DNA from 3 places in the Halomonas sp. B23F22_3 genome. Region 1 is predicted to be linked to each of the others. Evidence: riboswitches for the same ligand, from Rfam matches in the RefSeq annotation. Region 1 holds a riboswitch; each other region holds the start of a gene.
What was found. A riboswitch is a leader RNA that binds a small molecule or an ion and turns the genes downstream of it on or off. The one in region 1 is predicted to bind thiamine pyrophosphate.
Positions count from the first base shown of each region.

Region 2: another riboswitch for thiamine pyrophosphate. It lies ahead of ACGTNG_RS04540 (3-oxoacyl-ACP reductase); the one in region 1 lies ahead of thiM (hydroxyethylthiazole kinase).
Region 3: another riboswitch for thiamine pyrophosphate. It lies ahead of ACGTNG_RS04550 (sodium:solute symporter family transporter); the one in region 1 lies ahead of thiM (hydroxyethylthiazole kinase).

Region 1 covers NZ_JBIEKG010000003.1:486,369-489,627, forward strand. The annotation lists gene ACGTNG_RS08645 (metal-binding protein ZinT) at 1-309, shown strand, start outside; gene thiE (thiamine phosphate synthase) at 393-1,007, opposite strand; gene thiM (hydroxyethylthiazole kinase) at 997-1,803, opposite strand; TPP riboswitch at 1,839-1,938, opposite strand; gene ACGTNG_RS08660 (hypothetical protein) at 1,980-2,246, opposite strand; gene dauA (C4-dicarboxylic acid transporter DauA) at 2,367-3,259, opposite strand, start outside.
Region 2 covers NZ_JBIEKG010000002.1:186,420-189,678, reverse strand. The annotation lists gene ACGTNG_RS04545 (LLM class flavin-dependent oxidoreductase) at 1-614, opposite strand, end outside; gene ACGTNG_RS04540 (3-oxoacyl-ACP reductase) at 611-1,387, opposite strand; TPP riboswitch at 1,421-1,514, opposite strand; tRNA gene ACGTNG_RS04535 (tRNA-Gly) at 1,763-1,837, opposite strand; tRNA gene ACGTNG_RS04530 (tRNA-Glu) at 1,864-1,939, opposite strand; tRNA gene ACGTNG_RS04525 (tRNA-Gly) at 1,963-2,037, opposite strand; tRNA gene ACGTNG_RS04520 (tRNA-Glu) at 2,077-2,152, opposite strand; tRNA gene ACGTNG_RS04515 (tRNA-Gly) at 2,172-2,246, opposite strand; tRNA gene ACGTNG_RS04510 (tRNA-Glu) at 2,271-2,346, opposite strand; gene msrB (peptide-methionine (R)-S-oxide reductase MsrB) at 2,542-2,943, shown strand; gene ylqF (ribosome biogenesis GTPase YlqF) at 3,036-3,259, shown strand, end outside.
Region 3 covers NZ_JBIEKG010000002.1:190,499-193,757, reverse strand. The annotation lists gene ACGTNG_RS04560 (ABC transporter permease) at 1-441, opposite strand, end outside; gene ACGTNG_RS04555 (ABC transporter ATP-binding protein) at 438-1,379, opposite strand; TPP riboswitch at 1,661-1,781, shown strand; gene ACGTNG_RS04550 (sodium:solute symporter family transporter) at 1,865-3,259, shown strand, end outside.

The DNA.
Region 1 (3,259 bases):
TCCGTCACCTTCCACGAGAATGGACAGGCGAGGTCCGGCGACTACGTGTACGACGGCTACGAGGTTCTGACCTACGCAGCCGGCAATCGAGGCGTGAGATACGTCTTCGAGCTCGAAACCGGCGGCGATGCGCTACCGCGCTATATCCAGTTCAGCGACCATGCCATCACCCCGACCGACGCGGACCACTTCCACCTCTACTGGGGTGACGATCGTGAGGCACTGCTGGAGGAGGTCACGCACTGGCCGACCTACTATCCCTCGCACCTGGACGGTGACGGCATCGTGCGGGAGATGCTGGCGCACTGATTCGCCTGCCCATCGTCACGACGACGCCCCTCCCTGAGAGGGGCGTCATGCTGAAGGGGCACGTCATCATATGGGGTGCGTCGTCAGCGGCGCGGGAAGGCGCGGGCGGCGGCCTCGGGATCCGGGGTGCCGCAGATGGCGGAGATCACCGCCAGGCCGCCGGCGCCCGCCCGGTACGCCTCCTCGGCGTGCTCGACCTTGAGCCCGCCGATGGCCACGCTCGGCAGCGGGCTGGCCGCGACCAGGGCGGCCAGGCCGTGAAAGCCCAGCGGCTCGGCGTGGTCGTGCTTGCTGGGGGTGGCGAACACCGGGCCGAGCCCGAGGTAGTCCAGGGCGCTCGGGTCGAGGCGGGCGAGCTGCTCGTGGGTCTGCACCGAGAGCCCGAGGATCGCCTGCGGACCGAGCGCGGCGCGGGCCCGGGCCACGTCGCCGTCGTCCTGGCCGATGTGCAGGCCGTCGGCGCCCGCGGCGAGCGCCACCTCCAGCCGGTCGTTGATGATCAGCGGTACGCCGGTGCCGGAGAGGAGCACCTTGAGGCGGCGGGCCTGCTCGATCATCTCGGCGTCACTGGCGTGCTTGTCGCGCAGCTGCACCAGGGTCACGCCGCCGCGCACCGCGGCGGCGACGGTCTCCTCCAGGCCGTGATCTGCGCAGAGGCCGGCGTCGGTGACGAGATAGAGTGAGAGATCAAGGGGCATCGGTCATCTCCAGGCGGGCCCGCTCGGCGAGGGCCTCGTGGTCGAGGTGATAGAGGGCGTCGAGGAAGGCGACCGCGAAGCTGCCGGGGCCGCGGGCCACCTCGCCGGCGAGCTCGCCGGCCACGGCGTAGCCGGCGAGCGCCGCCGTCGTCGCCTCGAAATGGTCGTCGGCGCCTGCCAGGAAGGCCGCCACCACGCCGGTCAGCGCACAGCCCAGGGTGGTGACCCGGGGCATCAGCGGGTGACCGCCGTGCACCCGGGCGAGGCGCCGGCCGTCGGTCACGAGGTCCTCCTCGCCGGTCACCGCCACCACGCCGCCGGTATGCTCGGCCAGGCGGCGGGCGGCCGCGAGGGCCGCCTCGGAGGGGGCGGTGCTGTCCACGCCGTGTCCGCCGCCGGCGCCGCCCGCCAGGGCGATAATCTCCGAGGCGTTGCCGCGGATCACGTCCGGCGAGAGCGCCAGCAGTCGCGCGCCGGTCTCGCGGCGGTAGCGCGTGGCGCCGACCGCCACCGGGTCGAGCACCCAGGGTCGCCCCGTCTCTCCGGCGGCCAGCGCGGCGGCCTCCATGGCATCGACCCAGTGGGGCGAGAGGGTGCCGATGTTGATCGTCAGGGCGCCGGCCAGGGCGGTGAACTCGGCGGCTTCCTCGCGGGCGTGGACCATGGCCGGCGAGGCGCCGAGCGCCAGCAGCACGTTGGCCATGCTGTTCATGGCCACGTGGTTGGTGATGTTGTGGACCAGTGGGCGGGTCTCGCGCACCCGGGCCAGGTGCGCGGCGGGATCGATGTGGTGCATGGGGCCTCCCCGGCGGGGAGGTGTCGCGCGGCGGCGGCCGGCGCGGCACGACTCCCTACGCCGGCATTGTCCGGGTCAGGTTCCAAGGGTGCGTCTCAGCCGTGGCCAATCGCCGCGGCGCCCCCGTCGTCAGGCCCCACTATCCGTGTCGCCCCGGCGGCTGTAAAGAGCGGGGGTCAGGCCAGCAGCTGAATGCCTGCCAGGGTGATCAGGCTCGCCAGGGTCAGGCAGTAGAGGGCCTCCATGGTCTCCTCCTGCTGGATCACCCCGGGCAACATCAGCACCAGCCCAGACGCCCCCAGGGCGACCAGTTCCAGTGGCACCGCTACCGGCTGCCAGCCGACCAGCAGCGCGCCGAGGGCCAACAATAGCAGGCCCGCGACGACCAGTCCGCGGGCCTGCCGGGCCTGGGTGGGGATGGCATCCAGCGTGATCGTGCTCATGCGGTCGTCTCCTCGTCGTGGTCGGGCCGCACATCGGCCCCGGACCCTGACGCTACGGAAAGCGTCTTAACGACCGCTTAAGGAGAGATGACCGTCGCGTGTCAGGGGCCCCTGCGATGCTCAGGCGGTCCGGTCGAGCCAGCGCAGTGCCACGCTCCGGGCATGCACGAGCTCCTGGCACCAGGTCAGTCGGCCGGCCGTCCGGCGGATGCCCGCCCGGCGCAGCTTGACGAGGATCCTTGTCGGTAGGCCGACCAGTACCAGCGAGACGCCTTCGCGGTGCATCTCACCGATCAGCGACTTGAGCGCCACGATGGCGGTGCCATCCATGCTCGGCACGTCGTGCATGTCGAGGATGACGACCCGCACCTGGGGATCCACCCCATGCAGCGAGGTGAGGGCCTTCTCGGCGGCGCCGAAGAACAGCGGGCCGTTGACGTCGTAGAGGGCGATCGCGTCGGGTAGCGCCCCGAGGCGGGCAGGGAGGGCGTCATCGACGCGACGGGTCTCGGTGAGCAGCGCCATGCGCCGGATGAACAGGGCGGCGGCCAGCCCCATGCCTACCCCCACGGCCAGCACCATGTCGAAGAGCACGGTCAGGGTGAAGCAGGTCGCGAGGATGGCCACGTCCCCCGGCGGGGCCGAGCGCAGGGTGTGCAGGACATGACGGGCCTCGCTCATGTTCCAGGCGACGATGAACAGCAGCGCCGCCAGCGCGGCCATCGGCACCCGCCCCAGCAGGTCCGCCAGGGCCACCACCGCCAGCAGCACCACCAGGGCGTGCACCACGGCCGAGATCGGCGAGCGGGCGCCGCTTCTGATGTTGGTGGCGGTCCGGGCGATGGCCGCCGTGGCGGTGATGCCGCCGAACAGCGGCGCCACGATGTTGCCCAGCCCCTGGCCGATCAGCTCGGCATTGGGGTCGTGTCGGGTCCGAGTCAGCCCGTCGGACACCACCGCGCACAGCAGCGACTCGATCGCCCCCAGCAGGGCGATGGCGAAGGCCGGCCCCA
Region 2 (3,259 bases), on a different contig from region 1:
TTCAGGGGCCCGTCCACCAGGAAGTGCTCTCCGTGGTGGTCGATCTTGCGCACCTTGTCCGGGTCGGCATAGCGGCCCTGGCGGTCGCGCTCGATGGCATCATCGGCCCAGCTGTCCCAAAGCGCCAGCACCGTCTGCACGAACTCCTCGGCCCGGGCGTAGCGTTCGGCATGCGCAGGCATGGCTTGGTAGCCGTGATTGCGCGCCTCGCTGTCGAACATCGAGGTCACCACGTTCCAGCCCACGCGCCCGCCGGAGATATGGTCCAGCGAGCCCACCAGCCGGGCCGCATGGAAGGGGGTATAGAAGGTGCTCGAGAGCGTGCTGATCAGCCCGATGTGCCGAGTGGCCCGGCTCATTGCGGAGAGCGCGGTCAGCGGCTCGAGATGCCAGTTGAAGCCGTCCTCCACGCTGCCGGCGCTCATGCCGTCGGCGAAGAAGACAGCGTCGAGCTTGCCGCGCTCGGCGGTGCGGGCCAGCGACTCGTAGTAGGCGATGTCGCCGAGCCGCTCGGCGCTGGAGTCGGGGTGCCGCCAGGCCGCGCGGTGGTGGCCGGCACCCATCACGAACAGGTTGAGGTGCAGTGTCTCGTCGGGGTGGCGCGGCGTCATCATCCTTTCACCAGGCCGCCGTCGACGATCAGGTTCTGGCCGGTGACCGCCCGCGCCCAGGGCGAGGCGAAGAACAGCGCCGCGTCGGCGAACTCCGCCGGCGTGGTCACCCGGCGCAGCGGGGTGTTCTGCGCGATCAGGTCGAAGACCGCCTCAGGGGTCGCGCTGGACGCATCGGTGGTGCGCAGCAGCCCGCCGGAGATCATGTTCACGGCAATGTTGTCGGGCCCCAGGTCGTTGGAGAGCGTGCGGGTCAGCGAGAGCAGCGCGGCCTTGCCGGCGGTGTAGTCGTGATAGGGCACGACGGGGTTCTGGAACAGGTTGGTGCCGACGTTGATGATCCGCCCGCCGCCCTGCTCGCGCATGCCGGCAAGCGCCGCCTGGATGGTGTTCAGCGCACCCCGGTTGACGCCCTCCAGCTGCTGCTGGAGGTGCGCCCAGTCGAGGGCGTCGGCGTCGGGACGCGCATCGCCGTTGAAGGTGAACTCCGGCAGGGCGTTGTTGACCACGGTGGTGATCGGCGCGTCAAAGTGGACGCGGGCCTGCTCGAACAGCGCCTGCACCGCCTCGGCCTCACGCACGTCGGCTTGAACGGCCAGGACCCGCTGCGGCGCCTCCTTCACCAGCGCCTCGGCGGCCTCACGGCTCTGGTAGTAGTTGACCACCACGCGGGCGCCCTGGTCGAGAAAGGCTCGGGTCAGGTGGGCGCCAAGACCGCGCGCGCCGCCGGTGACGAGTACGACCTGCTGGTCGAGGGGGAGAGAGGAAACGGCCATGAGAACTCCTTGATACGCGGCAAAGGACGCCGCGCTGGAGCCGGCCGACATCCCTTCGCCAGTGTGAACTGGATCAGGTTCGACGGGTATTATCTCAGCGGCCGCAGCCGCACCCCGTGTCTCAGGCCACCATAGCGCATTCGGGTAGGCAGCAACAGCCGGGGAACCGTTCGGGAACAGGCCGGCGCAAGGGGGACGTCAATCTGGAGCGGATAACGAGATACGAGGAAACGACATCAGCCGGGCTGGCGCCTTGGCTCATGATTGGCATCTAGGAAGGTGATGCAAGATTGGAGCGGGAAAGGAGATCGACTGCGCCGGCACTCCGGATCATGACCCGAGCCTTGGCGTGTCGATAGTGACTACGTAGGAGATTGGAGCGGGAAAGGAGATTCGAACTCCCGACCCTCGCCTTGGCAAGGCGATGCTCTACCACTGAGCTATTCCCGCTTATCTGGAGGCGTGCTTGTGAGAAGTGGCGTCCCATAGGGGGTTCGAACCCCTGTTACCGCCGTGAAAGGGCGGTGTCCTAGGCCACTAGACGAATGGGACGCAATCATCGCTCAAGGAGCGAATGGAGCGGGAAAGGAGATTCGAACTCCCGACCCTCGCCTTGGCAAGGCGATGCTCTACCACTGAGCTATTCCCGCTTGGTCTTCTCGCACCGTGTTGCTACCGGCTGTCGAAGGTGGCGTCCCATAGGGGGTTCGAACCCCTGTTACCGCCGTGAAAGGGCGGTGTCCTAGACCACTAGACGAATGGGACGCAATTTTTACCTTCAAACTGGAGCGGGAAACGAGATTCGAACTCGCGACCCTCGCCTTGGCAAGGCGATGCTCTACCACTGAGCTATTCCCGCACTCCGGCACCTTAACGAATCGAGTGGCGTCCCATAGGGGGTTCGAACCCCTGTTACCGCCGTGAAAGGGCGGTGTCCTGGACCACTAGACGAATGGGACGCATTGGCTCGCCTCGTCGAGGTGCGGCGAATATTACCGGCGCTCCCGGGGGCTGTCAAGCGCCTCTCATCGCTCGTTGATACCGCGTGACCTGCCAGGGGCCGCCACTGGAAACCCCCACCCGGTGAGATGTCAGAATGAGGGCGAGACGCCGAGCCTGCCGCCGGCTCCACGACGCAATGAGGAGAAGAGGCCATGCGCAGCAAGATCCAGAAGAGCGACGCCGAGTGGCGTGAGCAGCTGACGCCGGAGCAGTACCGCGTCACCCGCGAGAAGGGCACCGAACCGGCCTTCAGCGGGAAGTACAACGTGAGCGACGAGCACGGCATCTATCACTGCGTGTGCTGCAATGCGCCGCTGTTCGAGAACGAGCACAAGTTCAATGCCGGCTGCGGCTGGCCGAGCTTCGATCGACCCTTCACGCCGAAGTGCGTCGAGGAGCAGACCGACACCAGCCACGGCATGCAGCGAAGCGAGGTGACCTGCGCCCGCTGCGATGCCCACCTCGGCCATGTCTTCACCGACGGCCCGCCGGAGACCACCGGGCTTCGCTACTGCATCAACTCGGTGGCGATCGCCTTCCACGCCGGCGAGTAGCCGCACGACCCGCCACCGCCCCGCTCGGCGACGGCCGTCCATCTGCTATGATGGGCGGCCATTTTTCTACACGCTCATGCAGGAGAGGCTCGATGCTCGGCTGGTTTCCGGGACACATGAACAAGGCGCGCCGGCAGATCCTCGAGGCGCTGCCGGAGATCGACGTGGTGATCGAGGTGCTCGACGCCCGTCTCCCCTACTCCAGCGCCAACCCCATGCTCGCCGAGCTGACGCGCCACAAGCCGGTGCTCAAGATCCTCTCGCGGGCCGATCTGGCCGACCCCGAGCGGACCCGCGAGTGGACGGCCTTCTTCGA
Region 3 (3,259 bases), on a different contig from region 1:
CACCACGAAGACCGTGAGCAGCGGGTGGGCCACCTCGATGCGGGTGAAGAACAGCGACACCACGGTGACGATCAGTCCCACGCCCAGGCCGCGAACCATGCCGCCGAGCACGAAGCCGGAGAGGATCACCCAGTTGGGCATCGGCGAGACCATCATCTCCTCGATGGAGCGCTGGAACTTGTTGGAGAAGAAGGATGATGCGACGTTGGAGTAGCTGTTGGTGATCACCGCCATCATGATCAGGCCTGGGACGATGAAGTCCATGTAGCTGTAGCCGTCCATCTCGCCGATCCGCGAGCCGATCAGGTTGCCGAAGATGATGAAGTACATCGTCATGGTGATCGACGGCGGCAGCAGGGTCTGCGGCCAGATCCGCGTGAAGCGTTTGATCTCCTTGACCACCAGGGTCCAGAGGGCGATGGCGATCTGCTTGGGGTTCATGTGCGCACTTCCTTCTGCTGGCCGTCATCCACCATGGAGACGAACATCTCCTCCAGGCGATTGGCGCGGTTGCGCATCGACATCACCTGCATGCCCTGCTCGGTGAGCGCCTCGAAGACGTCGTTGAGCCGCTGGCCGCGGTGCACCACCACCGCCAGCTGGGCGTCGTCCACGCGATGGATCTCGAAGCCCTCGACCTCCGGGGCCGCCTCCACCGGATGGGCGAGATCGAGCAGGAAGGTCTCGGTATCGAGTTCGGCGAGCAGCTCCCGCACGCTGGTGTCGCGGATGATCTCGCCATGATTGATGATGCCCACGCGGCGACAGAGGCTCTCGGCCTCCTCGAGGTAGTGGGTGGTGAGGATGATGGTGGTGCCCTCCTCCCGGTTGATGCGGCGCATGTACTCCCACATGCTGCGGCGCAGCTCGATGTCCACGCCGGCGGTGGGCTCGTCGAGGATCAAGAGCTTGGGGCGATGCATCAACGCCCGGGCGATCATCAGCCGGCGCTTCATACCGCCGGAGAGCATCCGCGCGCTGCCGTTGCGCTTGTCCCAGAGGCCGAGGTCGCGCAACAGCTCCTCCGCGCGCGGCAGCGCCTCGCGTCGCGACATGCCGTAGTAACCCGCCTGGGCCAGCACGATGTCGATGACCTTCTCGAACTGGCTGAAGTTGAACTCCTGAGGCACCACGCCGAGGTGGTACTTGGCCCGGGCGAAGTCGGTGTCGATGTCGATGCCGAAGATCGAGACCTTCCCCGCGGTCTTCTGCACCAGCGAGCAGACCACGCCCAGGGTGGTCGACTTGCCGGCGCCGTTGGGGCCCAGCAGGGCGTAGAAGTCGCCCTGGGCGACGTCGAGGTCGATGCCCTTGAGGGCCTCGAAGCCATTGCCGTAGACCTTGGTCAACCCACGGATGGAGAGAGCCGGTTCGGCCATGAAAGATCCCGTACAGAAGATGAATGGGGTGCCGTGGCGGCACTCGCCAGAAAAAACACGCGCGAGGCGCGGCACACGGGGCGCTGAGATGGGGGCGCCGCGGCGCAATTCAAGCCGCCGCGCGAGCCGCACTTCGAGCCGTACGTCGCGCAGTGCTCGGGGCCTGTCCGCCCGGTCGCGACCTCCCATCTTACGCCACCGAGGTGACAGTTCGCATGCTCATCGTTGCCGCGGGCATCGCGCGCCGTGTTGACCCGATGACGCCGGGGCCCTAGGCTGGGGCGAATTCCTGGGGGAGTCCTTGCGGACTGAGATTCCGGCACCGTGCACACACGGCACGGCCGGTAACCCTTCGAACCTGATCCGGATCATGCCGGCGAAGGGAAGGAAGTGCCATCCGGCCACGCTTCTCACCCAACGCAATTGCGTCCTCTCGTAGCGACGCTCGGCATCGCGCCGGGCCTTTTCATGCTAGGGAGAACGCCATGCTGTCCACCGCTCACGCCTTCTGGTGGCTCGTCGCCTTCGCGGCGCTGTTTGCCGTGCCGGGCCTGCTCTACGCCCGCCGCCACAACGAGAGCCTCGAGGACTTCATCATCGCCCGCAACAGCCAGGGGGCCACCGCCACGGTGCTGACCCTGATGGCCTCGACGCTGGGCACCTGGATCCTGTTCGGCCCCGCCCAGGCGGCCACCTGGGGGGGCCTGGGCGCCATCGCCGGCTATGCGCTCGGTTCGCTGGCACCGCGGCTGGTGATGATTCCGCTGGGGCGGCGCCTGCGCGAGCTCTCGCCGGGCGGCCACTCGCTCACCGAGTTCGTGATGAGCCGCTACGGGCGCCCCATGTACGCCTTCACCCTGGTCATCATGCTGTTCTACCTGTTCATCTCCCTGGCCGCGGGGATCACCGCCATCGCCAAGATGGTCGCCCTGCTGGCACCGGTCCCTCTGTGGGCGACCAGTTCGGTGGTGATGGCCGCCACCCTGCTCTACACCCTCTACGGCGGCCTGCGCGCCTCGATCTTCACCGACAAGGTGCAGATGATCGTGATCATGCCGCTGCTCGCCGTGCTGCTGATCGTCGGCTGGCAGGCTGCGGGCGGCGTCGGCCCTACCCTCGCCGGGCTCGAGGCGGCGGCACCGCAGCTGCTGGACATCACCGACCTGGGGGGCCTCAAGGCCGGTCTCACCTTCTTCCTGGCCGTGATGCTGACCGGGCTCTTCTACCAGGGCAACTGGCAGCGGGTCTATGCCGCCCAGAACAACCGCGCCGTGGGCCTGGGCTTCCTGCTCGGGGGCCTGCTGAGCGCGCCGATGATCTTCGTGATGGGCCTGTTCGGCCTGGCGTTCGTGGGGCTGGGGCTGCCCGGCGACGGCTCGGTCGCGCTGTTCAGCGTGCTGCTCGCCGACATCCCCGGCTGGTTCGCGGTGGGCCTGATCTTCCTGGGCCTGGCGCTGGTCATGAGCAGCGCCGACACCACCATCAGCGCCGCCTCGAGCATGATCGCCTTGGACGGCGGGCGCCTGCTGCCCGGCGCCAGCGGCCCGCGGCTGATGCGCCTGTCGCGCTGGCTGATCCTGCTGCTGGCGCTGCCGGTGACCTTCGTCGCCGCCCAGGGCTACAGCGTGCTGTATCTCTTCCTGCTGGCCGACCTGCTGTGCTGCGCGGCGGCCTTCCCGGTATTCTTCGGGCTGTTCAACCGCCGCTTCGACGGGCGCGCCGCGGTGCTCGCCACCCTCAGCGGCCTGGTCGCCGGCCTGACCCTCTTCCCGGCCCCGGGCGATGCCCTGACCACCCTGATGGAGTCCTTCCTGCTCGCCACCTTCATGCCGGTCGTGACGGGCCTGGCGCTGCTGGCGCTGCTGCCGGCGAAGCAACGC